Regions from separate parts of the Streptomyces sp. NPDC001787 genome, predicted to be linked through region 2. Evidence: riboswitches for the same ligand, from Rfam matches in the RefSeq annotation. Region 2 holds a riboswitch; the other holds the start of a gene.
What was found. Region 2 has a riboswitch for glycine ahead of gcvT (glycine cleavage system aminomethyltransferase GcvT). Riboswitches for the same ligand answer to the same signal wherever they lie in the genome.
Positions count from the first base shown of each region.

Region 1: it holds a riboswitch for glycine, as region 2 does, so the genes downstream of both, gcvP (aminomethyl-transferring glycine dehydrogenase) here and gcvT (glycine cleavage system aminomethyltransferase GcvT) in region 2, are expected to answer to the same signal.

Region 1 is NZ_JBEOZE010000042.1:98-15,754, forward strand. Features, by position in the region: gene clsA (cardiolipin synthase ClsA) at 110-718, shown strand; gene ABT170_RS36255 (sugar phosphate nucleotidyltransferase) at 832-3,327, shown strand; gene ABT170_RS36260 (DUF881 domain-containing protein) at 3,425-4,348, shown strand; gene ABT170_RS36265 (small basic family protein) at 4,345-4,677, shown strand; gene ABT170_RS36270 (DUF881 domain-containing protein) at 4,683-5,483, shown strand; gene ABT170_RS36275 (FHA domain-containing protein) at 5,674-6,471, shown strand; gene ftsR (transcriptional regulator FtsR) at 6,513-7,256, shown strand; gene ABT170_RS36285 (bifunctional nuclease family protein) at 7,310-7,783, shown strand; gene ABT170_RS36290 (MerR family transcriptional regulator) at 7,952-8,569, shown strand; gene ABT170_RS36295 (DNA polymerase IV) at 8,682-10,178, shown strand; gene ABT170_RS36300 (PRC-barrel domain-containing protein) at 10,100-10,471, opposite strand; glycine riboswitch at 10,604-10,701, shown strand; gene gcvP (aminomethyl-transferring glycine dehydrogenase) at 10,897-13,782, shown strand; gene ABT170_RS36310 (DUF5999 family protein) at 13,865-14,071, opposite strand; gene ABT170_RS36315 (hypothetical protein) at 14,397-14,981, opposite strand; gene ABT170_RS36320 (glutamate-cysteine ligase family protein) at 15,461-15,657, shown strand, end outside.
Region 2 is NZ_JBEOZE010000002.1:206,829-222,485, forward strand. Features, by position in the region: gene ABT170_RS03550 (L-serine ammonia-lyase) at 1-488, opposite strand, end outside; gene glyA (serine hydroxymethyltransferase) at 642-1,901, opposite strand; gene gcvH (glycine cleavage system protein GcvH) at 1,920-2,297, opposite strand; gene gcvT (glycine cleavage system aminomethyltransferase GcvT) at 2,398-3,513, opposite strand; glycine riboswitch at 3,670-3,767, opposite strand; gene ABT170_RS03570 (AAA family ATPase) at 3,926-4,600, shown strand; gene ABT170_RS03575 (enhanced serine sensitivity protein SseB) at 4,878-5,648, shown strand; gene ABT170_RS03580 (enhanced serine sensitivity protein SseB C-terminal domain-containing protein) at 5,878-6,624, shown strand; gene ABT170_RS03585 (ABC transporter substrate-binding protein) at 6,842-8,512, shown strand; gene ABT170_RS03590 (ABC transporter permease) at 8,598-9,602, shown strand; gene ABT170_RS03595 (ABC transporter permease) at 9,604-10,566, shown strand; gene ABT170_RS03600 (ABC transporter ATP-binding protein) at 10,573-11,565, shown strand; gene ABT170_RS03605 (ABC transporter ATP-binding protein) at 11,562-12,734, shown strand; gene ABT170_RS03610 (trimeric intracellular cation channel family protein) at 12,753-13,421, shown strand; gene ABT170_RS03615 (thioesterase family protein) at 13,475-14,350, shown strand; gene ABT170_RS03620 (cysteine desulfurase family protein) at 14,550-15,657, shown strand, end outside.

The DNA.
Region 1 (15,657 bases), on a different contig from region 2:
TGATTGTGGAGCCGCGTTTGTTCCCCATCCACCCCTGTGCACCCGCCGGCGGTCGCTGCGGGTAAGGTCAGGGGGCATCATTGGCACGTTCTTCACAGGAGGCCCCCGGGTGGAGGTCCAGGAGACTCGGGTTCAGACGGACCGGGTCCTCACCATCCCCAACATCCTCAGCATGGCTCGCCTCGTCGGCGTACCGCTCTTCCTGTGGCTGATTCTCCGCCCCGTGTTCGGCGGGCCCAACAGCGACGGCTGGGCGTTGCTGGTGCTCATGCTCAGCGGTATCAGCGACTACCTCGACGGAAAGCTCGCGCGCCGGTGGAACCAGATCAGCAGCCTCGGTCGGCTCCTGGACCCGGCCGCCGACCGGCTCTACATCCTTTCCACCCTCGTCGGGCTCACCTGGCGCGAGATCCTGCCACTGTGGCTGACCGCCGCGCTTCTCGCCCGGGAGCTGATGTTGCTCGTGATGGTCGGAATCCTGCGAAGGCACGGCTATCCGCCGCCCCAGGTGAACTTCCTCGGGAAAGCTGCAACATTCAACCTGATGTATGCGTTCCCCTTGTTGCTGCTCAGCGATGGAAGTGGTTGGCTGGCAACGCTGGCCGCCATTTTCGGATGGGCGTTCGCAGGATGGGGTACAACGCTCTACTGGTGGGCAGGGATCCTCTACGTGGTTCAGGTCCGCCGGCTCGTCAAGGCGGATGCAGTAGCCGATTGAGCTCGTTGATGCGGTGCCGCGCAGTGTGGCCGGCCCGCGGCTGATGTCTTGGATGCTTGCCCCGGCGGGCAAAGTCGGCTAGCCGTCGTCTCTTCTAGGAGGACGTTTCCGACATGAAGGCCGTCGTGATGGCTGGTGGTGAAGGCACTCGCCTTCGCCCCATGACCTCGAGCATGCCCAAGCCGCTCCTGCCCGTGGCCAATCGGCCGATCATGGAGCATGTCCTGCGGCTGCTCAAGCGGCATGGGCTCAATGAGACCGTCGTAACCGTCCAGTTCCTCGCCTCTCTCGTCAAGAATTACTTCGGCGACGGCGAAGAACTCGGGATGGAGCTCACCTACGCCAACGAGGAGAAGCCGCTCGGCACCGCGGGGAGTGTCAAGAACGCGGAGGAAGCGCTCAAGGACGACACCTTCCTCGTCATTTCCGGTGACGCGCTCACGGACTTCGATCTGACCGATCTCATCGCCTTCCACAAGCGCAAGGGCGGACTGGTCACGGTCTGCCTCACGAGGGTCCCCAATCCACTGGAATTCGGGATCACGATCGTGGACGAGGAAGGCCAGGTCGAGCGCTTCCTGGAGAAGCCCACCTGGGGCCAGGTCTTCTCCGACACCGTCAATACGGGCATCTACGTCATGGAGCCCGAGGTCTTCGACTACGTCCAGGCCGACACCTCCGTGGACTGGTCGGGTGATGTCTTCCCGCAGCTCATGAAGGAGGGCAAGCCGATCTACGGCTATATCGCCGAGGGCTACTGGGAGGACGTGGGCACCCACGAGAGCTATGTGAAGGCACAGGCCGACGTCCTGGAGCGCAAGGTCGACGTCGAGCTGGACGGCTTCGAGATCTCGCCCGGCGTGTGGGTGGCCGAGGGCGCGGAGGTCCATCCGGACGCCGTGCTCCGGGGGCCGCTCTACATCGGTGACTACGCCAAGATCGAGGCGGACGTCGAGATCCGTGAGCACACGGTCGTGGGCTCCAACGTCGTCGTGAAGACGGGCGCCTTCCTGCACCGGGCCGTGGTGCACGACAACGTGTACATCGGCCAGCACAGCAATCTGCGCGGCTGTGTGATCGGCAAGAACACCGACATCATGCGCGCGGCCCGCGTCGAGGACGGCGCCGTCATCGGTGACGAGTGTCTGGTCGGCGAGGAATCGATCATTCAGGGCAATGTGCGGGTGTACCCGTTCAAGACCATCGAGGCCGGCGCCTTCGTCAACACCTCGGTGATCTGGGAGTCCCGCGGGCAGGCGCATCTGTTCGGCGCCCGTGGTGTCTCCGGAATCCTGAACGTCGAGATCACTCCCGAACTGGCGGTGCGGCTGGCCGGCGCCTACGCCACGACGCTGAAGAAGGGCTCGACGGTCACCACGGCGCGCGATCACTCCCGTGGTGCCCGTGCGCTGAAGAGAGCGGTCATTTCGGCTCTCCAGGCCAGCGCAATCGACGTCCGGGACCTGGAGAACGTGCCGCTGCCCGTGGCCCGTCAGCAGACGGCCAGGGGCAGCGCGGGCGGCATCATGATCCGTACGTCGCCCGGGGTGCCCGACTCGGTGGACATCATGTTCTTCGACGAACGCGGCGCGGATCTCTCGCAGGCGCGTCAGCGGAAACTGGACCGGGTCTATGCGCGCCAGGAGTACCGGAGGGCCTTCCCCGGTGAGATCGGGGACCTGTACTTCCCCTCCAGCGTCTTCGACTCGTACACCGGCTCCCTGCTCCGCAACGTCGACACCACCGGTATCGCCGAGGCGGGGCTCAAGGTCGTCGTGGATGCCTCCAACGGCAGTGCCGGGCTCGTCCTGCCCAGCCTGCTCGGGCGGCTCGGCGTGGAATCGCTGACCATCAACCCGGGGCTCGACGAGTCACGGCCGACCGAGTCGGCCGAGTCCCGCAGGGCCGGGCTCGTGCGGCTCGGCGAGATCGTGTCCTCGGCCCGTGCCGCCTTCGGGGTGCGCTTCGACCCCGTGGGTGAGCGCCTGTCGCTGGTCGACGAGCGCGGGCGGATCATCGAGGACGACCGGGCCCTGCTCGTGATGCTCGACCTGGTCGCGGCCGAGCGGCGCAGCGGGCGCGTTGCCCTGCCGGTGACGACCACGCGCGTGGCCGAGCAGGTGGCGGCCTACCACGGCACCCAGGTGGAATGGACGACCACGTCGCCGGACGACCTGACCAGGGTGGGCCGTGAGGACTCCACCATCTTCGGAGGAGACGGGCGCGGTGGCTTCATCGTTCCCGAATTCAGCAGTGTCTTCGACGGAGCGGCCGCCTTCGTCCAGCTCATCGGACTCGTCGCCCGTACGCAGCTCACGCTCAGCCAGATCGACGCCCGCATTCCGCGTGCCCATGTGCTCCGCCGTGACCTGGCGACGCCGTGGGCGGTCAAGGGACTCGTCATGCGGCGTGTGGTCGAGGCGGCCGGGGACCGCAGCGTGGACACCACGGACGGTGTACGGGTGGTCGAGGCCGACGGCCGGTGGGTGATGGTCCTGCCGGACCGGGCCGAGGCCGTCACGCATCTGTGGGCCGAAGGGCCCGACGACGCCTCCGCGCAGGCCCTGCTCGACGAGTGGTCGGCCGTCGTGGACAGCGCGGGCAGCTGATGTGAGGGCGGTGCACCGGGAGTTGCCGCGCCAGGGCTCCCGGTGCACCGGTGGGGCCATTCGGCGGTAGCCGTGGTGACGTGCGACGATGTGCGGCATGTCGCAGCAGCCCCCCGATCGGAGCACCGCCGCCCCGAAGCCAGCCCGCCCCGATGCCTCCATGTCGCTGCTGACCAACGTGATGGACCACAGCCTCGATGACGGATACGCCGAGGCCACGGCACGCCGCAGGGCCGACGGGAGCGCCGGGCTGCCCCGTACGCTCAAGTCGAAGCTCGGTCTGGCGGCCGGGCTGCTGATCGCGGCTCTCGTGGTCACCCTCGGTGCCGCCGAGGCGCGGGTGTCGGCGCCGGTCGTGGCCAAGGAGCGCGAGGAGCTCATCGACCGTATCGACGCGGAGACCACCGCGGCGGACACGCTGGAGTCGGACGTCGAGGAGCTGCGCTCCGATGTGAGCGAGCGCCAGCGCAAGGCGCTCGAACAGCACGGCGGGGACCAGGGCGGGCTCGTGGCACTGCTGTCCGGGGCCACTGCGGTCGAGGGGCCCGGTGTGAAGCTCGTCGTGGACGATGCGAAGGACACCGACCAGGGCGGCGGCGGACCGCGCGAGTCGACCGGCTTCGCCGACACCGGACGGGTGCGCGACCGGGACATGCAGCGCGTTGTCAACGGACTCTGGGAGTCCGGCGCGGAGGCCGTCGCCATCAACGGCCAACGGCTGACAGCACTGTCGGCGATCCGCGCGGCGGGCGACGCCATACTGGTCGACAACCGGCCGCTCGTGCCGCCCTACACGGTGCTCGCGGTGGGGGACGGCAAGGAGCTCGCCACCGCGTTCCGCAACAGTGCCGACGGGATGTACCTGCACGCGCTGCAGGAGAACTTCGACATCAGGACCAGCATTTCCGGTCAGGAGAAGGTACGGCTTCCGGCCGCGCCGAGCCTGATCGTCCGTACAGCAGAGCCGAAAACCGCCGGCACCGGCAGTGGCACGGCAGAATCAGGGAAGGGCACATCGTGATCGCCGTACTGGGCCTCGTCGTGGGAGTCGTGGTCGGACTGTTGGTCCGGCCCGAGGTACCGGCGGTGGTCGAGCCCTACCTGCCGATTGCCGTGGTGGCCGCGCTCGACGCCGTCTTCGGAGGTCTGCGGGCGATGCTCGACGGTATCTTCGTCGACAAGGTCTTCGTGGTGTCGTTCCTGTCCAATGTCGTCGTGGCCGCACTGATCGTGTTCCTCGGCGACAAACTGGGTGTGGGTGCCCAGCTCTCCACCGGTGTGGTGGTGGTGCTCGGCATCCGGATCTTCTCCAACGCCGCCGCCATCCGCCGGCACGTCTTCCGGGCTTGAGGCCGATGAGTAACGAAGAATCCCCCCGCAGCGAGGAGCGCGCCGGCGACGAGCCGGCCGGAGCTCCCGTGCCCCCGCCCGCACCGCTCGACGGACGTCGGCGGCTGCTGGCCGGTCTGTGGCCGCCCCGGGTGAGCCGCGCCCAACTCGTCGTCGCTCTCCTGCTGTTCGGCCTCGGTCTGGGGCTGGCCATCCAGGTACGCTCCACCAGCGAGGACAGCGCCCTGCGCGGAGCACGGCAGGAGGACCTGGTCCGGATCCTCGACGAGGTCGACGACCGGACCCAGCGTCTGGAGGACGAGAAGCAGCGCCTCGACGATCAGCGCACGGAGCTGGAGAACAGCTCCGACCAGGCCGAGGAGGCCCGGAAACAGACGCTGGAGAAGGAGCGGCAGCTCGGTATCCTCGCGGGCACCGTGGCGGCGCACGGCCCCGGTATCACGCTGACGATCAACGACCCCGGTGGCGGCGTCGCGGCCGACATGCTGCTCGACGCCATCCAGGAGCTGCGTGCGGCCGGTGCCGAGGCGATCGAGGTCAACGGCGTGCGGGTGGTGGCCAATACGTACTTCGCCGGTGAGGGCGGTGACATCCAGGTCGACGGCAAGAGGATCGAAGCGCCTTATGAGTTCAAGGTGATCGGCAAGCCGCAGGATCTGGAGCCGGCGCTCAACATTCCGGGAGGTGTGGTCCAGACGCTGGAGAAGGAGCAGGCCGCCGCGGCCGTGGAGAGGTCGGACGACATCGTCGTGGATGCCTTGCGACCGGCGAAGCAGCCTGACTACGCTCGGTCGTCGTCCCAGTGAGCCGTGGGCGTACGAAGGCGGAAGGACGCGGGCCGGAGGTTGCGGGGGGTCGGCGCAACGGATTGGTGGCGCGTGGTGGAAACTGTCGGGTGGATACGGACGTTGTGAAGATGTCCGGGTCGGCAGGTGTGTTCATTCAGGGTTCGTCCTGCCCCACGGGCGGGTCTATGTCGGTCAAGGGGAATCGCCCGTGAAGTTGTTTGCGAAGTTGTTCGGAAAGAGTGCACGCGAGGACAGCAACAGCGCTGCCCGGCACCGTGCACCGCGCCATGGTCAGGACGAGGAGCAGAGCGGGGAGCGCCCGCTCTTCCGCGACGAGGTCTCCGGTGCCGCCGGTGACGCTCAGGGTGGGCCCGGCGTGTCGTCTGTTGACCATGCCGGTGCCGGACGCATAGGTTTCGGCGAACCATCAACCTCAAGTACGGGTGGAGGGTTCAGCCCCGCCCCGGAGGGTGCGTCCATGCCGGTTTGTGCGAGGTGCGGGCACCGCAACACCGAAGCCAGCCGTTTCTGCTCCAACTGCGGTACGCCGCTGCGGGGCGGTGTCCCCGAGCGCGCCTCGGAGACGACGTCGACGATCTCGATCTCCGGCCTTGAGGCGTACGAGGCGGAGGCGACGGGGCAGACCGCGCTGCCTTCCCTCTCGCCCGAGGCACAGGCGGCCGTGGACGCCCTGCCGGGCGGTTCCGCGCTGCTCGTGGTGCGGCGGGGGCCCAATTCGGGCAGTCGCTTCCTGCTGGACGGTGACCTCACCACAGCCGGACGGCACCCGCAGAGCGATATCTTCCTCGACGACGTGACCGTGTCGCGGCGTCATGTGGAGTTCCGCAGGAGCCCGGACGGTAGCTTCACCGTGGGTGACGTCGGCAGCCTCAACGGCACCTATGTCAACCGTGAGCGCATCGATTCCGTCGCGCTGTCCAATGGCGACGAAGTCCAGATCGGTAAGTACCGGCTGGTCTTCTACGCGAGCCAGCGGGGCGTATGACCCTCCCCCGGACCTGGTCCGGGGGACCCTCAGGAAGGCCCATGCTGCGAACACCCACAGGCGGTGCCGGTCACGGCACCGCCGCCGCGGACGCCCGAGCGATGAGCATCGGTACGGTGCTCCTCCAGTTGCGCGACGAGTTCCCCGAAGTCACCATCTCCAAGATTCGTTTCCTGGAGGCCGAGGGCCTCATCGAGCCGCAGCGCACGCCTTCCGGATACCGGAAGTTCAGTACCGGCGATGTCGAGCGGCTCGCACAGGTGCTCCGTATGCAGCGGGACCACTATCTTCCGCTGAAGGTCATCCGGGGGCATCTCGACGCCCTGGCCCGGGGGGAGCAGCCCGTGCTGCCCACCCCCGGCGGCCAGCGGGACCTCTCCGACGGATTCTGGGACTCCGGCCCCGGCGCCGCGACCGCCGCGCGCATCGGGCGCTCCGAGCTGCTCGCGGCGGCCGAGGTGGACGAGGAGCAGCTCGACGAGTGGGAGTCGTACGGGCTGATCGTGGCCATGCCGGAGGGCGGCTACGACGCCGAGACGGTGACCGTGGCGAAACTTGTGGCGGATCTGGGCCGATTCGGTCTGGAACCTCGGCACCTGCGGGCCATGCGGGCCGCCGCCGACCGCGAGGCCGGGCTGATCGAACAGGTGGTCGCGCCCTTGCGCCGGCACCGGAATCCGCAGACCAGAGCCCATGCGGAGGCCACCGCGAAGGAGCTCGCCGAGCTTTCCGTGCGGCTGCACGCGGCCCTTGTCCAGACGGCTCTGCAGGTCCGGCTGCACTGACCTCACAGGCGCCCGACTACCCAAACATGGCGGGCACGTCCTAGGGTTGCTGTGTGAACGAGCTCGACGTTGTCGGTGTCCGGGTGGAAATGCCCTCAAACCAGCCGATCGTTCTCCTGCGTGAAGTGGGAGGCGACCGGTACCTCCCCATTTGGATCGGTCCTGGGGAGGCGACCGCGATCGCCTTCGCCCAGCAGGGCATGGCTCCGGCCAGGCCGCTGACCCATGATCTTTTCAAGGATGTGCTCGAGGCCGTCGGCCAGGAGCTCACCGAGGTCCGCATCACGGACCTTCGCGAAGGTGTGTTCTACGCGGAGCTCGTCTTCGCCAGCGGGGTCGAGGTGAGTGCCCGGCCGTCCGACGCCATAGCGCTCGCCCTGCGGACCGGAACGCCGATCTACGGCAGTGACGGGGTGCTGGACGATGCCGGGATCGCCATCCCCGACGAGCAGGAGGACGAGGTGGAGAAGTTCCGCGAGTTCCTCGACCAGATCTCCCCGGAGGACTTCGGTACCAACAGTCAGTGACCGTCCCGCAGGGGTGTCGTCAGCGCATCCGACAAGCCTTTCCCGATAGTGAGGCACGGGAAACCACCCTCAGGGTGATTATCACTCGGCGTGCCGAGTGTGGCGATCGTTGACGCACCCCAAGTGACTGCCTACCTTCGAGTGGGCAGGTCAAGGACGGAGGTCGGCGTGAGAATCAGCGGCGACGGTACGGCAGCGGGTGGGCCGTATCCGCAGCACGGCAGTGCGGCCGACCACACCATCAGGCAACCGGTTCAGCCGGCTGCGGTGGCGGCGGACGGCGTGGCAGCAGCGAATGACATCGGCTATCGCGGACCGACGGCGTGCGCGGCGGCGGGGATCACCTACCGCCAGCTCGACTACTGGGCGCGTACGGGGCTGGTGGAGCCGAGCGTGCGTCCGGCCTACGGGTCGGGCACCCAGCGTCTCTACAGCTTCCGGGACGTGGTCCTCCTCAAGATCGTCAAGCGGTTCCTGGACACCGGGGTCGCCCTGCAGAACATCCGCACCACGGTCCAGCATCTGCGGGCCCGGGGGTTCCAGGACCTTGAGCGGATGACGCTCATGAGCGACGGTGCGACGGTCTACGAGTGTTCCTCGCCCGCCGAGGTCGTGGCGCTGCTCCAGGGCGGTCAAGGGGTCTTCGGGATCGCCGTCGGCGTCGTGTGGCGGGACGTGGACGCGGCACTGTCCCAGCTGCACGGAGAGCGGGTCGACACCGGCGAGACGCTGGTGGGCAACAACCCCACCGACGAACTCGCGCGGCGGCGCAACCGGGCGGGATGACCGGCTGACCTCATCGGCGACAGCATGACGGCTGCCCGGCCCCGAAAGGGGGCCGGGCAGCCGCGTTGTCGGTACCGTCGCGTTGTCAGTGCCGTAGGGCAGCATCGGAGGTGTGAGAGCCGCGCCCACCATCCTCCATCTGGACATGGATGCCTTCTACGCCTCGGCGGAGCAGGCGTCCAAGCCGAGTCTGCGCGGCAAGCCGGTGGTCGTGGGCGGCCTGGGGCCGCGCGGGGTGGTCGCCACCGCGTCGTACGAGGCCCGGCGCCTGGGCGTGCACTCGGCGATGCCGACGGCGCAGGCCCGGCGGCTGGCACCGAACGCCGCGTATCTCGTGCCGCGCTTCTCGCTGTACCGCGCGGTGAGCGACCAGGTGATGGAGCTGCTCGGCAGGCTGTCGCCGCTGGTGGAGCCGCTCAGCCTGGACGAGGCCTTCGTCGATCTGGAGGCGGGCGGCGTCGCCGACGACTCGGTGTCGGCCCGTGCCATGGGCGAGCAGCTGCGGGCCGCCATCCACGCGGTGACCGGGCTGAGCGGCTCCGTGGGGCTCGCCGGCTCCAAGATGCTGGCCAAGATCGCCTCGGAGGAGGCCAAGCCGGATGGGCTCCTGCTCATCGAGCCGGGCAGCGAACGGGAGCTGCTGGCGCCCATGCCCGTACGGACCCTGCCGGGCGTCGGCCCCGCCACCGGGGACCACCTCCGCCGGGCCGGGATGACCACCGTCCACGACCTGGCCGAGGCCGGGGAGGCGGAGCTCGTCCGGCTGGTGGGCAAGGCGCACGGCGTCTCGCTGCACCGGATGGCGCTCGGCCTGGACGATCGCCCGGTCGTCGCCGAGCGTGACGCCAAGTCCGTATCGGTCGAGGACACCTTCGATGTCGACCTGCACGACCGGGTGCGGGTGCGCGCGGAGGTGGAGCGGCTGGCGGACCGGTGCGTGGAGCGGCTGCGGGCCGCGGGGCGCTCCGGGCGCACCGTGGTCCTCAAGGTGCGCCGGTACGACTTCTCCACCCTGACCCGCTCCGAGACCCTCAGAGGGCCCACGGACGACCCCACAGTGGTCCGGGAGGCCGCGGCGAGACTCCTGGAGGCAGTGGACACCACCGGGGGCGTACGGCTGCTGGGAGTGGGCGTCACGGGGCTCGCCGACTACACCCAGGAGGACCTCTTCGCCCAGGCGGCCGATGCCCGGCAGGCGGCCGAGGCGGAAGCGGAGGCCGAAGCCGGAGCGGAGGCCGCACCGGAGGCCCCGCCCGGCCCCCCGGAGGACGGTGAAACGCCGCACACCGTCCCTGCGGGGGAGGCGGAGGGGGAGAGCGCGGAGACCCTCGCCGCCCGGCGCTGGCCCGCCGGCCATGATGTGCGCCACGGCACGCACGGCCACGGCTGGGTGCAGGGCAGCGGGGTGGGCCGCGTGACGGTCCGCTTCGAGGAGCCGGGCGGCACACCGGGCCGGGTGCGTACGTTCCGTACCGACGACCCGGAGCTGCGGCCGGCCGATCCGCTGCCCCTGGTGCGCGACCCCGTGGACTACTCCTCCTGGCCCGCCAGCCTGCCGAAGTCCTGGTCCTGCCCGGTCTCCCCCGGGGGCGCGGAGTCCAGCCCGTAATGGCGGTAGAGCTGCAGTTCCTGCTCCGGGCTGAGGTGGCGGCCGACTCCGAAGTCCGGCGCGTCCTTGATCAACGCGCGGTCGAACGGGATCCGCAGCGAATCCTCGACGAATTCGCTCGGTTCGAGGGGGACGAAAGCGTCCCGGCTGAAGAGGCCGGTCCGTACGGCCGCCCACTCCGGGACCCCCGTCGCATCGTCCAGATAGACCTCGTCCACCGTTCCGATCTTGGTTCCCCTGCGGTCGAATGCCTTGCGGCCGATCAGGCTGCGCGGATCGATGTCGGTCTGCACGGTGCCTCCCACTGGTCGCAACTGCCTGGGTGGTGGTGACTACTCCACAAGCACTACAGAAGTGCAGATCGCGGGTGTCGGCCACTTGAGCAATTCGGCGTGAACCCCGCTGGTAGGCTGGCTTATGGCTGCTGACCCCGTGCGGGAGAGTCCTCCGGTGCAGAATCCGGAGGCGCCGAAGGAGCAAATCCTCCCCGGAATCTCTCAGGCCCCCGTACCGCACGGACGAGGTCACTCTGGAAAGCAGGGCGGGTTCCCTGCGGGCATGTGCCCGGAACGGATCCCACCCTCACCGACGGTGAAAGCCGGTGCGCCGTGAGGCGGGCCGGTGAAGCTCTCAGGTTGAGATGACAGAGGGGGAGGCCGTTCGGGCACCCACGCCGCGGTGCCCCTCGCAGGTCGTGACAGACCAGGAGGCCTCCATCATGACCCCCCGTCGCACTCCGCTCTCCCAGCTGGAGCAGGGCATTCCGTTCGAGCAGCGCCACATAGGGCCCGATGGTGAGGCCCAGGCGAAGATGCTCGCCCAGGTCGGCTACGGCTCGCTCGACGAGCTCACCGCCGCCGCGGTGCCCGACGTGATCAAGAGCACGGAGGCCCTCAAGCTTCCGTCGGCCCGTACCGAGGCCGAGGTGCTGGCCGAGCTGCGTTCGCTCGCCGACCGCAATCAGGTGCTCGCGCCGATGATCGGGCTCGGCTACTACGGCACGTTCACCCCGCCGGTGATCCTGCGCAACGTCATGGAGAACCCCGCGTGGTACACGGCCTACACGCCGTACCAGCCGGAGATCTCCCAGGGGCGGCTCGAAGCGCTCCTCAACTTCCAGACGATGGTCGCCGAGCTGACCGGGCTGCCCACCTCCGGCGCCTCCCTGCTCGACGAGGGCACCGCGGCCGCCGAGGCCATGGCCCTGTCCCGCCGCGTCGGCAAGGTGAAGAACGGTGTCTTCCTGGTCGACGCCGACACCCTGCCGCAGACCGTCGCGGTGATCGAGACCCGCGCGGAGCCGACCGGTGTCGAGGTCGTCGTCGCCGACCTCACCGACGGCATCCCGGCAGATCTCGCCGAGCGCGGCGTCTTCGGTGTACTGCTCCAGTACCCGGGCGCCTCCGGAGCCGTGCGGGACCTCAAGCCCGTCATCGGGCAGGCCCACGAGCTCGGCGCGATCGTCACCGTGGCCGCCGACCTGCTCGCCCTGACCCTGCTCACCTCCCCCGGAGAGCTGGGCGCGGACATCGCCGTCGGCACCACCCAGCGCTTCGGCGTACCGATGGGCTTCGGCGGACCGCACGCCGGCTTCATGGCCGTGCGCGAGAAGTTCGCCCGCAGCCTGCCCGGCCGGCTCGTCGGCGTCTCCGTCGACGCCGACGGCAACAAGGCGTACCGCCTGGCCCTCCAGACCCGTGAGCAGCACATCCGCCGCGAGAAGGCCACCAGCAACATCTGCACCGCCCAGGTGCTGCTCGCCGTCATGGCCGGGATGTACGCCGTCTACCACGGCCCCGAGGGCCTGCGGACGATCGCCCGGCGCACCCACCGCTACGCCGCGATCCTGGCCGAGGGCCTGCGGCGGGGTGGAGCCGACGTCGTGCACGGCGCGTTCTTCGACACGCTGACCGTGCGGGTTCCCGGCAGGGCCGCCGCCGTGGTCGCGGGCGCCCGTGAGCGTGGGGTCAACCTGCGCCTCGTCGACGCCGACCTGGTCTCCCTGGCCTGTGACGAGACCACGACCCGCACCCAGGTCGCCGCCGTATGGGCGGCCTTCGGCGCCGAGGGCGACGTCGAGGCGCTGGACGCGGTGGCCGCCGAGACGCTCCCCGAGGGGCTGCTGCGCGACGACGAGATCCTCACGCACCCGGTCTTCCACCAGCACCGGTCCGAGACCGCGATGCTGCGCTACCTGCGCAAGCTCGCCGACCGGGACTACGCGCTGGACCGCGGCATGATCCCGCTCGGCTCCTGCACCATGAAGCTGAACGCGACCGCCGAGATGGAGTCGATCACCTGGCCCGAGTTCGGGGCCCTGCACCCCTTCGCGCCCGCCGAGCAGGCTCAGGGATTCCTCACCCTCATCCGTGAGCTGGAGGAGCGGCTCGCCGAGGTCACCGGTTACGACGCCGTGTCGATCCAGCCGAACGCGGGTTCGCAGGGCGAGTTCGCCGGTCTGCTGGCCGTCCGGGCGTACCACCGGGCCAACGGCGACGAGGGGCGCACCGTCTGTCTGATCCCGTCCTCGGCCCACGGCACCAATGCCGCGAGCGCCGTCATGGCGGGCATGAAGGTCGTCGTCGTGAAGACCGCCGACGACGGCGAGGTCGACATCGAGGACCTGCGCGCCAAGATCGGGCAGTACCGCGACGAGCTCGCCGTGCTCATGATCACCTACCCCTCGACCCACGGTGTGTTCGAGGAGCATGTCGCCGCCATCTGCGGTGAGGTGCACGACGCGGGCGGCCAGGTCTACGTGGACGGCGCCAACCTCAACGCGCTGGTCGGTCTCGCGAAGCCCGGCAAGTTCGGCGGCGACGTCTCGCACCTGAACCTGCACAAGACCTTCTGCATCCCGCACGGCGGCGGCGGCCCCGGTGTCGGCCCGGTCGGCGTCCGCGCGCACCTCGCGCCCTACCTCCCCAACCACCCGCTCCAGCCCGCCGCGGGCCCGGAGACCGGTGTGGGCCCGATCTCGGCCGCCCCGTGGGGCTCGGCCGGCATCCTGCCGATCTCGTGGGCGTACGTCCGGCTGATGGGCGGCGAGGGGCTGAAGCGCGCGACGCAGGTCGCCGTGCTCGCGGCCAACTACATCGCCAAGCGCCTGGAGCCGCACTTCCCGATCCTGTACAACGGTCCGGCCGGCCTGGTCGCGCACGAGTGCATCGTGGATCTGCGGCCGATCTCCAAGGCGACCGGAGTGAGCATCGACGATGTCGCCAAGCGCCTGATCGACTACGGCTTCCACTCGCCGACCATGTCGTTCCCGGTGGCCGGGACGCTGATGATCGAGCCGACCGAGAGCGAGAACCTCGCCGAGCTCGACCGGTTCTGCGACACCATGATCGCCATCCGCGGCGAGATCGAGAAGGTCGCCTCCGGTGAGTGGAGCGCGGACGACAACCCGCTGAGCAACGCCCCGCACACGGCGGCGGCGCTCGGTGGCGCATGGGATCACGCCTACAGCCGTGAGGAGGCCGTCTTCCCGGCCGGAGTGTCGGCCGCGGACAAGTACTGGCCGCCGGTGCGCCGGATCGACGGCGCCTTCGGCGACCGTAACCTGGTCTGCTCCTGCCCGCCGCTGGACGAGTACGACAACTGACCGAAGGTATAGGCGCGTTGCGGACATGCGTCGGGGCCGGTGCGGAGATCTCTCCGGGCCGGCCCCCTTCGTACGTGCGGGGTCAGGCGGCCTTCACCACCCGGTCGGCCCCCAGCGGCCGGTGCGGGGCGATGATCTGCCCGTCCGGGAGCAGCTCGCCGGTGTCCTCGAAGAGCAGGACGCCGTTGCACAGCAGGCTCCAGCCCTGTTCCGGGTGGTGTGCCGTCAGGCGGGCGGCTTCCCGGTCGGCGGAGTCGGCGGTCGGGCAGGGTGGCTGGTGCTGGCACATGGATGGGTTCTTTCGCTGCGTCGATTCGAATGTCCTGCGGCTGGATGACGTGTTCATTTGCCGCCCCCGTATCAGTCGGTCCGGTCCCAGTGTTGCCCTGCGGGCGTCATTCCGCAGGGATTTCGCCGCAGCGCTTCTTCTCCTCCCATGACGCATCACCCGGCCGGACGGTTCAGCGCAACTGCACTGTCCCTTTGGGTGGTTCGGGGTGGCCGGACCGGGCTAGTCCGGACGGGTACGAATGAGCCCCCGCGGTGTCCCGGCCCGTCCCGTGCGGGTACGGGCGGAACGGGGCGCCGCGGGGGCATGCGGGGGAAGGGCCGGGTCAGGCGGAACTGAGCAGCGGTCCCGGGGTGACCCGCAGGGTCATCAGCGGGAGCAGATCGGCGACGCGGCGCGGGTGGTGCGCCGCTATCCCCGGCGGGGCGGGCGCCAGGGGAACCAGCACATCGGTGGGGGCGAGCACCGAGGCGGCGGCATCGGCGTCGGTGTCTCCGTGCAGCCACAGCGTGAGCATGTAGAGCTCCGGGATGGACAGCAGCCGCGCCCGGCAGGGGGCGGCCGACGCCTCCGCCTGCTTGACCGCCAGCTCGGTCGAGGCGAGGTAGGGCCCCTCGAAGAAGTGCGAGAAGGCCCAGCCGTCCGGGGTGAGTACGGTGTCCGCCGCCGCGACGGCGCGCTCCTCGCTGCGGATCAGGAATCGCCAGGCGGCCAGACGGGTACGGGGCGCGGGGTCGTTCGGAACGATCCGGTCCAGTACATGGACGGGCAGCGGAAGTTCGGGGCTCAGGGGGCCTTGGGCCGACCGGAGCGCGGGAGTGCGGGCTTCGCGGACGGCGGTGGGGGATCCGAGTGCCGCGAGAACGCTGCGCAATGCGGGCGCGGGAGCCGGGGGAACATGCAGCGGCATAGTGGGTCGCCTCTCACTTGGAGACACGGTGATGCGTGGTGGGTGCAGACGGCGCTGTCGGCGGGCGGGGCCAGAGGGGCCGGGACCGGGCCGGTTGCGTCAACTCTCTGCCTCGTGGGCGGAGTTTATACGAAAAGTGTTCACATGGTACTTCCACTAGCTGGCGCGATGGCGAACCGCAAGGCGGCATCAGGTCTGTGAATTGTGGAGTTTCTGATGATTCCTGCTGTTCAGGTCATCCTTCGCCAGGGGTTTTTCCGATGTTGCGGTAGGCCGAAACTCGACGGTGTTTTCCGTCACTCGCCCCAGGGTCGAAACATCCGATTGCCGTATGCCGACGGAATGTGCCCGCCGATTCCGTCGAAGACTAGCGGGTCTACGGCGCCCGGGGGACGTTATGGATCACCTCGAATGGGCATTATCGATCCTGATACGAGCGGCCTGGGCCGCGGGCCGCCCACTGGAGGAGGGACCCTTCGATGGGGGAGAAGGTCGTGGCGCGAGCCTTTGACCTGTCGGATCGGCAGACGTACCGCAGAAAGCTCAACCAGTGCCTGGAGGGGTTGGAGAGGCTGCTGGCGGAGCGGAGGTTCGATCGCCCCAAGAATCTCCTGGGGCTGGAGATCGAGCTGAATCTGGCGGGTCCTGACGGCATGCCGAGGATGCGGAATGCGCA
Region 2 (15,657 bases):
TTCTCGCCCTGGACCGCGTCCTCGTCCACGACGAAGCCGCCGCCGACGGAGTAGTAGGTCTTCTCCAGGAGCGGGGCGCCCTCGTGGTCGTACGCGAAGATCGTCATGCCGTTGGCGTGGTACGGCAGGGCCTTGCGGCGGTGCAGGATCAGCTGCTCGTCGGCGTCGAAGGGGATCTCGTGCGCCCCGAGCAGGTTGATCCGGCCGGTGGTGCGGATCTGCTCGACGCGGGCGTCGGCGGACTCCACATCGACGGTGCGGGGCGACTCGCCCTCCAGGCCGAGCAGGACCGCCTTGGGCGTGCCGTGCCCGTGGCCGGTCGCGCCGAGCGAACCGTACAGCTCGGCCCGTATCGAGGCGGTGTGGGCCAGCAGGCCCTCGTTCTTGAGGCGGCGCGCGAACATCCGGGCGGCGCGCATCGGTCCCACCGTGTGGGAGCTGGACGGGCCGATACCGACCGAGAACAGGTCGAAGACCGAGATGGCCACGGGATGACTCCTAAGGGTGGGAAGACGCCGTTGTCTGCCGGGTGGTGCGGTACGGGCCGGGTCGGCCCGAAGAGCGAGGACAAGGGTGGGGGCACCGCGCTCACTGTCCAGTGTGCGCGGTGCCCCGCCCGAAACGTGCGAACTGCTTCCGGACTACTTCAGACCGGGGTACAGCGGGAACTTCTCGGCAAGTGCCGTGACGCGGGCCTTCAGGCCGGCGGCGTCGTACGACGGCTTCAGCGCGGCGGCGATGATCTCCGCAACCTCGGTGAAGTCCTCGTTCCGGAAACCGCGGGTCGCCAGGGCCGGGGTGCCGATCCGCAGACCCGAGGTGACCATCGGCGGCCGCGGGTCGTTCGGGACGGCGTTCCGGTTGACCGTGATGCCGACCTCGTGGAGGCGGTCCTCGGCCTGCTGGCCGTCCAGCTCGGAGTTGCGCAGGTCGACGAGGACCAGGTGCACGTCCGTGCCGCCGGACAGGACGGAGACGCCGACCTCGGTGACGTCCGGCTGCACCAGGCGCTCGGCGAGGATGCGGGCGCCGTCCAGGGTGCGCTGCTGGCGCTCCTTGAACTCCTCGGTCGCCGCGACCTTGAACGAGACCGCCTTGGCGGCGATCACGTGCTCCAGCGGGCCACCCTGCTGACCGGGGAAGACCGCCGAGTTGATCTTCTTGGCGAGCTCCTGCGTCGACAGGATGACGCCACCGCGGGGACCGCCGAGGGTCTTGTGCGTGGTGGTCGTGACGACATGGGCGTGCGGCACCGGGTTGGGGTGCAGACCCGCGGCCACCAGGCCCGCGAAGTGCGCCATGTCGACCATCAGGTACGCGCCGACCTCGTCCGCGATGCGGCGGAAGGCGGCGAAGTCGAGCTGGCGCGGGTAGGCGGACCAGCCCGCGACGATCAGCTTCGGCTTGGTCTCCTTGGCCAGGCGCTCGACCTCGGCCATGTCCACGGTGCCGGTGTCGTCGACGTGGTACGGGACCACGTTGTAGAGCTTGCCGGAGAAGTTGATCTTCATGCCGTGGGTCAGGTGACCGCCGTGGGCCAGGTTCAGGCCCATGATCGTGTCGCCCGGCTTCAGCAGCGCGAACATCGCGGCGGCGTTCGCCTGCGCACCGGAGTGCGGCTGGACGTTCGCGGCCTCGGCGCCGAACAGGGCCTTGATCCGGTCGATCGCGATCTGCTCGACCACGTCGACGTGCTCACAGCCGCCGTAGTAGCGCCGGCCGGGGTAGCCCTCGGCGTACTTGTTGGTGAGGACGGAGCCCTGGGCCTCCATGACGGCGACCGGAGCGAAGTTCTCCGAGGCGATCATTTCGAGGGTGGACTGCTGACGGTGGAGCTCGGCGTCGACGGCTGCGGCGACGTCCGGGTCCAGCTCGTGGAGGGAGGAGTTGAGAAGCGACATCAGGGGATCCCTAGGGTCTCAGTTGCCGGAGAACGCGGTGTATTCGTCGGCGGAGAGCAGGTCGTCCGGCTCCTCCGCCACCCGTACCTTGAACAGCCAGCCGCCCTCGAACGGAGCGGAGTTCACCAGCGACGGGTCGTCCACGACGTCCTGGTTCGCCGCGACGACCTCACCCGTGATGGGGGAGTACAGGTCGCTGACCGACTTGGTCGACTCCAGCTCGCCGCAGGTCTCGCCCGCGGTCACCGTTTCGCCGACCTCGGGGAGCTGCGCGTAGACGACGTCACCGAGCGCGTTGGCCGCGTACTCGGTGATCCCGATCGTGGCCACACCGTCCTCGACGGCCGACAGCCACTCGTGCTCCTTGCTGTACCGCAGCTGCTGGGGGTTGCTCATGACCTGAATTCTCCTGTACGCGGGGGAGTGCTGATGAACGGTGGTCTTACGGTGTGAGACGCGAATACGTCACTTCCGGGGCGGCGTGATGCCCGGGATGTCACTTCTCGCGCTTGTAGAACGGCAGCGCGACGACCTCGTACGGCTCGTGCGTGCCGCGGATGTCCACGCCGACGCCCTCGGTGCCGGGCGCGGCGAACGCCGCGTCCACGTACGCCATGGCGATCGGCCTGCCCAGGGTGGGTGACGGGGCGCCGGAGGTGACCTCGCCGATCACCTCGCCGCCCGCGACGACCTGGAATCCGGCGCGCGGGACCCGGCGGCCCTCGGCGATCAGACCGACGAGCTTGCGGGGCGGGGCGGTCTCGGCGCGGGCGGCGGCGGCCACGAGGGCCTCGCGCCCGACGAAGTCGCCCTCCTTCTCGAACTTCACGACCCGGCCCAGGCCCGCGTCGAACGGGGTCAGCGCGGTCGTCAGCTCGTGCCCGTACAGCGGCATGCCCGCCTCCAGGCGCAGCGTGTCGCGGCAGGAGAGCCCGCAGGGGATCAGACCGTGCGCCGCACCGGCCTCGGTGAGCGCCCGCCACAGCTGCTCGGCGTGCTCGGGGGCCACGAACAGCTCGAAGCCGTCCTCGCCGGTGTAGCCGGTACGGGCGATCAGCGCGGGCACCCCGGCGACCGTGCCGGGCAGGCCCGCGTAGTACTTCAGCCCGTCCAGGTCGGCGTCCGTGACGGCCTTCATGATCGCGGGCGACTCCGGGCCCTGCACGGCGAGCAGCGCGTACGCGTCCCGGTCGTCACGCACCTCGGCGTCGAAACCGGCCACCCGGTCCCGCAGCGCGTCCAGCACGGTCTGCGCGTTGCCCGCGTTGGCGACGACCATGTACTCGGTCTCGCCCAGCCGGTAGACGATCAGGTCGTCCAGGATGCCGCCGTCGCTCCCGACGATCATCGTGTAGCGGGCGCGGCCGGCGCCGACGGTGGCGATGTTGCCCACCAGCGCGTAGCTCAGGAAGGCGGCGGCCTGCGGCCCGGTGACCGTGATCTCACCCATGTGGGACAGGTCGAAGAGACCCGCCCGGGTGCGTACGGCGTTGTGCTCGTCGCGCTCGCTCGCGTACCGCAGCGGCATGTCCCAGCCGGCGAAGTCGGTCATGGTGGCGCCCAGCGAACGATGCAGGGCGTCGAGGGCGGTGAGACGGGGGGCGTTGCTCATGGATTCGGCTCCAGGGCATGACGACAGAGGACGATCCCTCCCCATCTGTCATCGGAACCTGAGAGGTTCGCCGAAAGGCCCTGAAGGGGTCAGCCCTCGCCGGGTTCGGCTTGCACCTTGGGTGGAGCCGCCGGGCGGCTCGCTTTTCAGATCTGCCTCATCCACGCGGTACGGGGCCTGAGAGATTCAAGGGAGGAACTTGCTCCTTCGGCGCCCGGCACACACAGTGACCGGAACTCTCCCGCGCGGATTCAAACGGCCGGTATGCAGTTGGCGGGGTCATCATCGCACGCCTTGCGGAAGAGTGGGGCGTCCGGTCTCCCACCGACACGGGCCGCAGGCCCGGTTGTGCCGCATTACCTTTTCTTTACACTTCTTGGGCAGGTGTGGGTGACCCGACAGGGGGAGGGCGATGGACTTGCAGCGGTACGCGACGACCGCGGGGGTCGCGCACGGCGCGATGCCCGCGCAGCCGGGCGCACCCGCCCGGGAAATGCTGGGCACGCACGCGCCGGTGGTGCGTGACCTCCGGGGGCGCGCCGGGCGCAGCCCGCACAGCCTGGACTTCGCGTCCGGCGATCTCGTGGTGGTCTCCGGGCTGCCCGGAAGCGGAAAGTCGACACTGATCCGGCGGGCCGTCACGGACCGCGCCATCGATTCCCAGGACACCCGGGACACCTGGGCCGGGGCCCTGCCCCGCTTACTCCCGTACGCCCTCTACCGCCCGCTGGTCCGGGTGGCCCACTACTACGGGCTGTGGCGGGTACTGCGCTCCGGTGAGTCCGTCGTGGTGCACGACTGCGGCACACAGGCCTGGGTGCGCCGCTGGCTGGCCCGGGACGCCCGGCGGCGGGCCCGCACCCTCCACCTCGTCCTGCTCGACGTCACGCCCGAGGTGGCGCGGGAAGGACAGCGCGAGCGCGGCCGGGGCGTCTCCGGATACGCCTTCGCCCGGCACCGGCGCTCGGTCGGCCGGCTGCTGCACGACACGGAGCGGGGTCTGCTGCCCCCGGGATGCGCCTCGGCGGTGCTGCTGGACCGTGAGGCGGCGGGGGTGCTCGGCCGGATCTCGTTCGCGGAGGAGTAGGGCTCGCGGGGCGTGCGGGGCCGGGCGGCGCGGGCGTCACGCGCGGGCCCCGTACGCGGACGCACGGCCACCGGGCGCCCGCCGGGCCGTCCGGCTGCCGGACGCCGCCGGGCTCGCCGCCGGACGCCGCCGGGCACGCCGACAGGCTCACCGCCGGACGCCGCCGGGCACGCCGACAGGCTCACCGCCGGACGCCGCCGGGCTCACCGCCGGGCGGTGGACCCGGGAGGCTAGGGTTTCCGCCGGAACGCACGGTCGAGAGAGGGACACAGGGGCAGTGGACATTCCGGTACCGGCACAGACGCATCCGCACCAGGGATGGCCGGCCAATGAGCTCGAAGAGGTGCTCGCCGCCTCGATCGGAGTCCCGGAGGCGGGCGGCCGGCTCGTCGAGGTGCTCGGCCGCAGCGCGCTCTGGGTGCCGCTGCCCAACGGCGGCGGCCCCGAAAGCCCCGATCTCGACCTGCCGATGATGGAGATCGACGGCGTCGCCCACGTCCCCGTGTTCAGCTCCGAAGCGCAGTTCCTCGGCTGCGTCGGCACCCGGATGTCCTTCACCGTGGCGCCCGCCCGGGACTTCGCCCGCGGACTGCCGCCGCAGGTCGGGATAGCCGTGAACCCGGGCGGCGCGGTCGGCGTGCCACTGCCGCCGCCCGCCGTCGCCGAGCTCTGCCGGGCCGGCCGTACGCCCCTGGACGGGCCCGCCGGCGGCGCCCGGGTCCGTCTGTTCGAGCCCGACTGGCAGGAGGAACCCGTCGACTTCCTCGCCGCCGCGGCCGGGGAGTTCCAGGAGAGCGGCGTGGTGAGCACCGCCCGCCGGACGCTCGCCAGCATCGAGGGCGGCGACCCCGTCCTCTTCATCGGCGTCGAGCTCGCCACCTGGGACGGCGCGGGACAGAGCGCCCCGATGGACGCGCTGGGCCGGGCGCTGGGCCGGGTCCAGGTGCCGTGGCCCGTCAACCTGGTCCTGCTCGATGTGGCCCAGGACCTCGTCGGCGACTGGATGCGGGAGAAGGTCCGGCCGTTCTACCGGCGTGAGGGGCACTGACCGCACCGCCGGCGAGGGTGCCGGCCGCTCCCGGGGCCGGGGTCAACCGTCGTTGCCGGGTGGCGACGTCAACCCTTGGCGTCAAGTCGGTGTCAGCGGCGGCGCATAAGCTGGTTTGATGGCGGGGTCGCTCCCGTGTGCCCGGGAGCGGCGACGCGACACAGCGGATCGATGAGGGGCGGAACACAGGGTGAGTGCAGGCACTGCGGCGGCCGGACAGGTCGAGCACATGCTGCGCCAGGTGACCCCCGGGCGCTACGACGCCTACGAGGCGCTGCTGGCGGCCCTCGCCGACGGCCGGATCTGGATGCTCCTCTGGCACGGCACGGCCGGTTCGCCGGACGCCCAGTACGGGAACATGGAGATCGACGGCCAGGGGTACGCCCCGTGCGTGACCTCCGCCCAGGAGCTCTCCGCCAGCGGCTGGAACCGGGCCCACGAGCTCGTCACCGGCCGCGACATCGCCCGCGCCCTGTTCCCCGACCGCTGGGGAATCTGGCTCAACCCGCACGCCCCGGGCGGTGGCGTCGGCATTCCCTGGCTGGACCTGCGCCGCATCGCCACCGGCCTCGACCGGCTGCCCGCCGGCCCCCTGCGGCTCTCCGATCCCGCCGTCGACATCCCCCAGTTCTACGCGCTGCTCACGCAGAACGCCCACCGCACCCCGGCGGTCCGCTCGTTGCGCCGTGCCTGGGTGCATCCCGCCGTGGGTGTTCCGTACCTCGCGATCGGCCTCGATCTCTACGACACGGGCCGCGCCTCCGTCGACTCGGTGCGCGAGATGATGCGGCAGTCGATCGGCGCGGTCCCCGAGGGGCTGCCCGTCTCCACCGTCGCCATGTCCGACGAGTACGACCCGGTCGCGATGTGGCTGCGCGCCAACTCCCGCCCGTTCTACGACCGTGAGGCGCACGCACCGGCCGGCCCGCCGCCCGCCGCCGTGCCCGGCTACGGATACCCGCACCGCCCCCGCTGAACCGCGACGAGCGCGACGTTCGGTCACCGTGCGTCGAACACCCCTTGATGTCCGGCTTGTTGGATTCCCACGCGAGGATGTCCCGGAACTGGACGGTTTGTTTACTGTCCGGGTCTCGACTAGGTCTCACCGCTATCCGGACTGTTCTCTTGCAGTGGGCACCGTCTGTAGTGTGCGGCCATCAAACCTCACAACATGGCGAACCAGGGGTGGACCCATGCGAATATTCAAGTCCCGGGCAGTCCGGGCGATCACGACAGCGGTCGCTGTCGGTCTGATCGCCACGGGCTGTTCCAGCGAGCGGGACGAGGGCGGCTCCAAGGGGGGCGACAAGGACACCTTCGTCTTCGCCGGAGCTGGTGACCCCGGTTCCCTCGACCCGGCCCTCGCGAGCGACGGCGAGACGTTCCGCGTCACCCGTCAGGCCTTCGAGGCGCTCCTGGAGCACGAGCCCGGCGGCAGCAAGCTCGTCGGCGGTCTCGCCGAGAAGTGGGAGAGCGACAAGGCCGGCAAGGTCTGGACGTTCAACCTGCGCCAGAACGTGAAGTTCCACGACGGCGAGGCGTTCAACGCCGCCGCGGTCTGCGCGAACTACGACCACTGGTTCAACTGGAAGGGCACGTACCAGTCCAGCGCGGTCTCCTACTACTGGCAGACCATCATGGGCGGGTTCGCGAAGAACGAGGACGCCGAGGCGCCCAAGCCCAACTACAAGTCCTGCACCGCCAAGGACGAGAACACGGCCGTCATCGAGGTGAACGAGCCCTCGGCGAACCTGCCGGGCGGATTCTCCCTCCAGGCGCTCGCGATCCACTCGCCGAAGGCCATCAAGGAGTACGAGAAGCAGGACGCGACCGCCAAGGGCGACGCGATCACGTACCCCAAGTACAGCCAGGAGGCCGGCACGGTCGCCGGCACCGGCCCGTACAAGATCACGAAGTGGAACAAGGGGAACAAGGAAGTCTCCCTGCAGCGCTTCGACGACTACTGGGGTGCCAAGGCCAAGGTGAAGAACCTGGTCTTCCGCACCATCTCCACCGAGGAGACCCGCCGCCAGGCGCTCCAGGCGGGTGACATCGACGGCTACGACCTGGTCGCGCCGGCCGATGTGACCACGCTGGAGAAGGAGGGTTACGAGGTCCCGACCCGTGACGTCTTCAACATCTTCTACCTCGGCATGAGCCAGTCGGCGAACCCGGCGCTGAAGAAGCCCGAGGTCCGTCAGGCCATCACGCACGCCATCGACCGCGAGAACCTTGTCAAGACCCAGCTGCCCGAAGGCGGCAAGGTCGCGAACCAGTTCATGCCCGACACGGTCGCCGGCTTCTCGGACAAGGTGAAGACGTACCCGTTCGACACCGCCCGGGCGAAGAACCTCCTCAAGCAGGCCGGCGAGGAGAAGCTGAAGATCGACTTCTGCTACCCGACCGAGGTCACCCGCCCGTACATGCCTGCCCCGCAGGACATGTTCGAGCTGATGAAGGCCGACCTGGAGAAGGCCGGCATCACCATCGTCCCGAAGGCCATGAAGTGGGCCCCGGACTACCTGGACGCCACCGAGGCGGGCTCCTGCGCCCTGCACATGCTCGGCTGGACCGGTGACTTCAACGACGGCTACAACTTCATCGGCACCTGGTTCGCCGGGCCCGACAAGCAGTGGGGCTTCAAGGACCAGAAGGTCTTCGACGCCGTGAACGCCGCCTCCAAGGTCGTCGACTCCGCCGCCCGCACCGAGGCCTACAAGAAGGCCAACGAGGCGATCGCGGAGTACGTCCCGGGCGTGCCGCTCTCGTCGTCGCCCCCGGCCATCGCGTTCGCCAAGAACGTCAACCCGCCGAAGGTCTCCCCGCTGACACAGGAGAACTTCGCCGAGGTCTCCTTCAAGTAATCGCACACCAGCGGGTCCGCCCGGCCACAGCAACCAGGTGGCCGGGCGGACCCGCATCGATGCACGTGAGAAAGGGGCATGCGGGGTGCTGCGACTCGTCGTAAGAAGACTTCTCCAGCTCATTCCCACCCTGCTCGGCCTGTCGGTCCTGCTGTTCCTCTGGCTGAACCGACTGCCCGGCGGACCCGCGTCAGCGATCCTGGGCGAGCGGGCGACCGAAGCCGAAGTAGCGAGAATCAACCGGGCACTCGGGCTCGACGAGCCGGTGCACGTCCAGTACTGGCGGTTCCTCAAGCGCATCTTCGAGCTCGACCTCGGAACCTCCACCCAGACCGGCCAGCCGGTGTGGGACGAATTCACCCTTCGCTTCCCGGCCACCGTGGAGCTCAGCGTCGCCGCGATCCTGATCGCCGTGGTCGTGGGCATCCCGATGGGCTACCTGGCGGCCAAGCACCGCGGCGGCTGGCTGGACGTCGCCTCCGTCTCCGGATCACTGCTCGGCATCTGCATCCCGGTCTTCTTCCTGGCGATGCTGCTGCGCGGGATCTTCTCCGTGGAGCTGGGCTGGTTCCCGAGCCAGGGCCGGCTCACCACCGGACTCAACGCCACCGACATCACCGGATTCTCCGTCCTGGACGGCCTGCTGACCGGTGAGTTCGACGCGAGCTGGGACGCGATCATGCACTTGATCCTGCCCGCCGTCGCGCTGGCCTCGATCCCGCTCGCCGTCATCGTCCGGATGACCCGCGCCAGCGTCCTGGAGGTGCTCGGCGAGGACTACATCCGCACCGCCGAGTCCAAGGGCCTGGACAAGCGCGTCGTGCGTGGCCGCCATGTGCTGCGCAACGCCCTGCTGCCCGTGATCACCGCGGTCGGCCTGCTGACCGGCAGCCTGCTGTCCGGTGCGGTGCTCACCGAGTCCGTCTTCGACTTCGGCGGCATCGGATCCTTCATCCGTACCGCGATCGACGGGCGCGACTACCCGGTGCTCGTCGGGTTCATTCTCTTCATCGCGATGGTGTACGTGCTGATCAACCTGCTGGTCGACCTCGCGTACAGCATCATCGACCCGAGAGTGCGGGTGCACTGACGTGACGATCCTGACCAACAAGGCAGACAAGATCGACCGTCTCGCCGAGCTGACCCAGAGCTCCGAGACGGTCGCCGGAACGAGCCTGTGGCGCGAGGCGTTCCGCCGGATGCGCTCCAGCAAGATGGCGATCATCGGCGCGGTGATCATCGCCGTGTTCGTCCTCGTCGCCGTCGTCGGGCCGATGCTGGCCCCGCACGGCGCCACCGCGCAGAACTGGCGCAGCGAGGTCTTCCCCAACCAGGGCAAGTTCGTCGGCATGCGCGGCGAGAACTGGTTCGGCCTGGATCACCTGGGACGGGACATGTTCTCCCGCTGGCTCGTCGGGGCCCGGCAGACGCTGCTCGTCGGTGTCGTCTCCATGCTCATCGGCCTGATCGTCGGCGCCGTGGTCGGTGTGCTCTCCGGAGCCGCCGCCACCCTCGGCGGCAAGGCCGGGCAGCGCGTCGACACCGTGATCATGCGCTGCACCGACATCATGCTGTCGCTGCCCTCGCTGCTGCTCGCCGTCTCCATCGCCGCCGTGCTCGGCCAGTCGCTGACCACCGTGATGATCGCCGTGGGTGTGGTCCAGATCCCCATCTTCGCCCGCCTGCTGCGCGGTTCGATGCTCGTCCAGGGCGGCGCCGACTACGTGCTCGCCGCGAAGGCGGTCGGCATCCGGCGCAAGCGGATCGTGCTCACCCAGATCCTGCCGAACTCGCTGAGCCCCGTGATCGTCCAGGCCACCCTGAGTCTGGCCACCGCGATCATCGAGGCCGCGGCCCTGTCCTACCTGGGGCTCGGCAACCCCGACCCGGCCGTTCCCGAGTGGGGCGTGATGCTCTCACAGGCGCAGCGCTTCTTCGACAACGAGCCGATGATGGCCGCCTATCCGGCCGTCGGGATCATCATCACCGCCCTCGGCTTCACCCTGCTCGGCGAGGCCATGCGCGAAGCCCTCGACCCGAAGTTGCGAGGCTGAAGTCCCATGTCACTGCTCTCCGTTGAGGAACTCAGCGTCACCTTCACCGCGCGTGGCCGCAAGGACGCCACGGCCGTGGACGGCGTCTCCTTCGAGGTCGACCAGGGCCGGGTCGTGGGCCTGGTCGGCGAGTCGGGCTGCGGCAAGTCCGTCACCTCGCTCGCCCTGATGGGCCTGCTGCCCCGCAAGGGCGTGCGCGTCGGCGGCCGTGCCGAGTTCGACGGCCAGAACCTGCTGACCATGAACGAGCGGCAGCTGCGCGACCTGCGCGGCAGCCGGCTCGCCATGATCTTCCAGGACCCGCTCTCCTCGCTGAACCCGGTCGTCCCGATCGGCATCCAGGTCACCGAGATCCTTCAGCGCCACCGCGGGCTGAAGGGCGAGAAGGCCCGCAAGGAGGCCGCGTCGCTGCTCGACCGGGTCGGCATCCCCGACCCGACGCGGCGGCTCAAGGAGTATCCGCACCAGCTCTCCGGCGGTATGCGCCAGCGGGCGCTGATCGCCATGGCGGTCGCCTGCGCCCCCCGGCTGCTGATCGCCGACGAGCCGACGACCGCCCTGGACGTGACCATCCAGGCGCAGATCCTGGAGCTCCTGAAGGAACTGGTCGACCAGGAGGGCACCGCCCTGCTGATGATCACGCACGACCTCGGTGTCGTCGCCGGACTCTGCGACGAGGTCAACGTCCTCTACGCCGGACGGGCGGTGGAATCGGCGGGCCGCCGCGAGCTGTTCGCCCACCCCACCCACCCGTACGCGCACGGGCTGCTCGGCTCCATCCCGCGGCTGGACGCGCCGCGCGGCGAGCCGCTCAACCCGATCCGCGGGTCCATCAACGACAAGATCGCCTGGGCCGACGGCTGCGCGTTCGCACCCCGGTGCGACCACTACACGATGGAGTGCCTCACCGGCACCCCCGAACTGACCGAACCACGCACGGCCGGACACCAGGTGCGCTGCGTCAACCCGGTCCTGCCCAAGGCGGAGGTCCCGGCATGAGCCTTCTCGAACTGGACGGCGTCAAAGTCCACTTCCCGGTCAAGAAGGGCCTCTTCTTCGACCGTACGGTGGGTCACGTCTACGCGGTCGACGGCGTCTCGCTGAGCGTCGAGGCCGGTCAGACGTACGGCCTGGTGGGCGAGTCGGGCTGCGGCAAGACGACGCTCGGCCGCGCGGTGCTGCGGCTGAACGACATCACCGAGGGCGGGGTCGTCTTCGACGGCACCGACCTGGCGAAGCTGCCGGCCGAGGAGATGCGGGCCTTCCGCCGCCGTCTCCAGATGGTCTTCCAGGACCCGCTGGGCAGCCTCAACCCCCGGCAGAACATCGAGTCCATCCTCGCCGAGGGCATGGCCGCCCACGGCATCGGCAAGGACCAGGCGGAGCGCCGGGAGAAGATCGAGTCCATCCTCGCCAGGGTCGGCCTGCCGTCCAACGCGATGTCCCGCTACCCGCACGAGTTCTCCGGCGGCCAGCGCCAGCGCATCGGCATCGCCCGCGCGCTGGTGCTGGAGCCGGACGTGATCATCTGCGACGAGCCGGTGTCCGCGCTCGACGTGTCGGTCCAGGCGCAGGTGATCAACCTGCTGGAGGAGCTCCAGGAGTCGCTGGGTCTGACCTACCTGGTCATCGCGCACGACCTCGCCGTGGTCCGGCACATCTCGGACGTCATCGGGGTGATGTACCTCGGCGGGCTCGTCGAGGAGGCCCCGAGCGACGCGCTGTACGCGGGGCCCCGGCACCCGTACACCAAGGCGCTGATGTCGGCGGTCCCGGTGCCCGACCCCGAGGTCGAGGACCGCCGCGAGCGGATCCTGCTCCACGGCGACCTGCCCTCCCCGGCGAACCCGCCGGCCGGCTGCCGGTTCCACACGCGCTGCCCGTGGGTGCAGGAGACCAAGTGCGCCACGGAGCGCCCGCCGCTGCTGGACACCGGCGACGGGCACAAGGTGGCCTGCCACTTCACGGCGGAGATCGAGGCCGGGACGGTCGAGCAGACCCTGGCCACGGGCATCGACGCGGTCACCGGCACGCAGACGGTGGCGGCCGAGGCGGTGGAGACCGCGGAGGGCGACGCGCCGGAGGCCCCCGAGGAGAAGCCCGCGAAGGTGCCGGGACAGGCCGAAGCGCCCGTCGCCGCACCGGCGGAGGACGGTCCGAAGGGGTAGTACCGGCACAATTGCCCGGTGCTCAACGAACTGTTCACGCCCTCCGTCCAGCATGCGCTCGACATCGCCGGGATCTTCGTCTTCGCGATCTCCGGCGCACTGCTCGCCGTACGCAAGAACTTCGATGTCTTCGGCATCGCGGTGCTCGCCGAGGTGACCGCGCTGGGCGGAGGGCTGTTCCGTGACGTGATGATCGGCGCGATCCCGCCGGCCGCCTTCACGGATCTCGGCTATTTCACGACGCCGCTGCTCGCCGCCGTGCTGGTGTTCTTCCTGCACCCCCACGTGGAGCGGATCCAGGTCGGCGTCAACGTCTTCGACGCGGCGGGGCTCGGCCTGTTCTGTGTCACCGGGACGGTCAAGGCGTACGACTACGGCCTCGGCCTCACCGCGTCGGCGGCCCTCGGCCTGGCCACCGCGGTCGGCGGCGGTGTGCTGCGGGACGTGCTGGCCAATGAGGTGCCCTCGCTGCTGCGCTGGGACCGGGACCTGTACGCGGTGCCCGCGATCGTCGGCGCCGCCATGGTCGTCCTGTGCATCCGCTTCGACATCCTCAACGCGTTCACCAGCGGTACCGCGGTGATCGCCGCGTTCGCCCTGAGGCTGCTGGCGATGCGCTTCCACTGGCGGGCCCCGCGCGCCTACAACCGGCGTTCGGCCACGGCCGAGGACGGCGGGGCGGGTTGACGGGAAGCTCAAAAGCTACCGCTCAGTAATGCGATCGGTGTACGGTGCATGGCATGGCACAGGCAGCAGCGCAGGCGGCGCAGAGCACGCGGACCACGCAGGCGACCATCGGGGACAGCGAGTTCGACCGCGACACCGCTGTCACGCTCCGCGAGGAAGGCGTCCACGACGCCGATCTCTCCGCGGGCTGGACCATCATGGGCGCCGTCAACGGCGGCTATCTGCTGGCCCTGCTCGGCCGTGCCCTGGGGGACGCGCTGCCGCACCCCGACCCGTTCTCGGTCTCCGCGCACTACCTCACCGCCTCCGTGCCCGGCCCCGCGGTGATCAGGACCCAGGTCGTCCGGGCCGGCCGCGGCCTCTCCACCGGTTCGGCCTCCCTCTTCCAGTTCGCGGACGACGGCACCGAGGTCGAGCGCATCCGGGTCCTGGCCACCTACGGCGACCTGGACGCCCTCACCGACGAGGTCCGTACGTCGGTCGAGCCGCCCGCCATGCCGCCCCGGGAGCACTGCCTCGGCCCGGCCGACGGCCCGGCCCCGATCCCCGGCAACTGGGCGATCACCGAGCGGCTCGACATGAGGCTCGACCCGGCGACGGTCGGCTGGGCCGTCGGCGCGCCGTCCGGCAGGGGCGAGATGCGCGGCTGGTTCGGCCTGGCGGACGGCCGTGACGCGGACCCGCTGTCCCTGCTGCTCACCGTCGACGCGCTGCCGCCGACCTCGTTCGAGCTGGGCCTGAAGGGCTGGACCCCGACCGTCGAGCTCACCGCCCACATCCGCTGCCGCCCGGCCCCGGGCCCGCTGCGGGTCTCCATCACCACGCGCAACCTCGCCGGGGGCTTCCTGGAGGAGGACGCGGAGGTCTGGGACAGCGCGGACCGCCTGGTCGCCCAGTCCCGCCAGCTGGCGAAGGCCCCGCGCGGCTGAGGCGGCGTGCCGCTGCGGGGGCCGGGGCCCGATCCGGCGGCCGACGCGGGCGGACGTGATCCCTCCGGGCATCACCGGAGTACATCCCTCCGGGCAGTGCCCGCGGACCGCTCGCACACCGTCCGCGGACCGTGCGTGGACGCCGGTGTGCGACGCACCGGCGTCCGTCCCGCCGGGGGCTCGTAGAATCGAGCCCACCATGGCCTACCTCGACCACGCAGCGACCACTCCGATGCTTCCGGAGGCGATCGCGGCGATGACCGCCCAGCTCGCCGTCACCGGCAACGCGTCCTCCCTGCACGCCGCCGGGCGCCGGGCCCGCCGTACCGTCGAGGAGTCCAGAGAGACCCTCGCCGACGCCCTCGGCGCACGCCCCAGCGAGGTGGTCCTCACCTCCGGCGGCACCGAGGCCGACAATCTCGCGGTGAAGGGCCTCTACTGGGCCCGCCGCGACGCCGACCCCCGGCGCACGAGGGTCCTCGCCGGCCCCGTCGAGCACCACGCCGTCCTGGACGCCGTCGACTGGCTCGCCGAGCACGAGGGGGCGACCGTCGAATACCTCCCCGTCGACCGCCACGGGCGGGTGCACCCCGAGGACCTGCGCGAGGCCGTTCTGCGCAACCCGGACGACATCGCGATGATCACCGTGATGTGGGCCAACAACGAGATCGGCACCGTCATGCCGGTACGCGAACTGGCTTCCATCGCCCGCGAGTTCGGCATCCCCATGCACGCCGACGCGGTACAGGCCTTCGGCCAGCTGGAGGTCGACTTCGCACGGTCCGGGCTGTCCGCGATGACCGTCAGCGGGCACAAGATCGGCGGCCCGTTCGGGATCGGCGCGCTGCTCCTGGGCCGCGAATACACCCCCGTACCCGTGCTGCACGGGGGCGGGCAGGAGCGCCATGTGCGCTCCGGCACCCTGGACGTGCCCGCCGTCGCCGCGTTCGCCGTCGCCGGCCGGCTCGCGGCCGAGCGGCGCGAGGACTTCGCGCACCGTGTCGGCGCGCTCCGGGACGACCTGATCACCGCCGTGCGCCGGGCCGTTCCGGACGCCGTCCTCGGCGGCGACCCGGACCCGGGCGGGCGCCTGCCGGCCAACGCCCACTTCGGCTTCCCCGGCTGCGAGGGCGACTCGCTCCTGCTGCTGCTGGACGCTCAGGGCATCGAGTGCTCCACCGGTTCGGCCTGCACCGCCGGGATCGCCCAGCCCAGTCACGTCCTGCTGGCCACCGGCACCGACCCCGACCTGGCCCGGGGCACCCTGCGCTTCTCGCTCGGCCACACCACCGCACGGCAGGACGTCG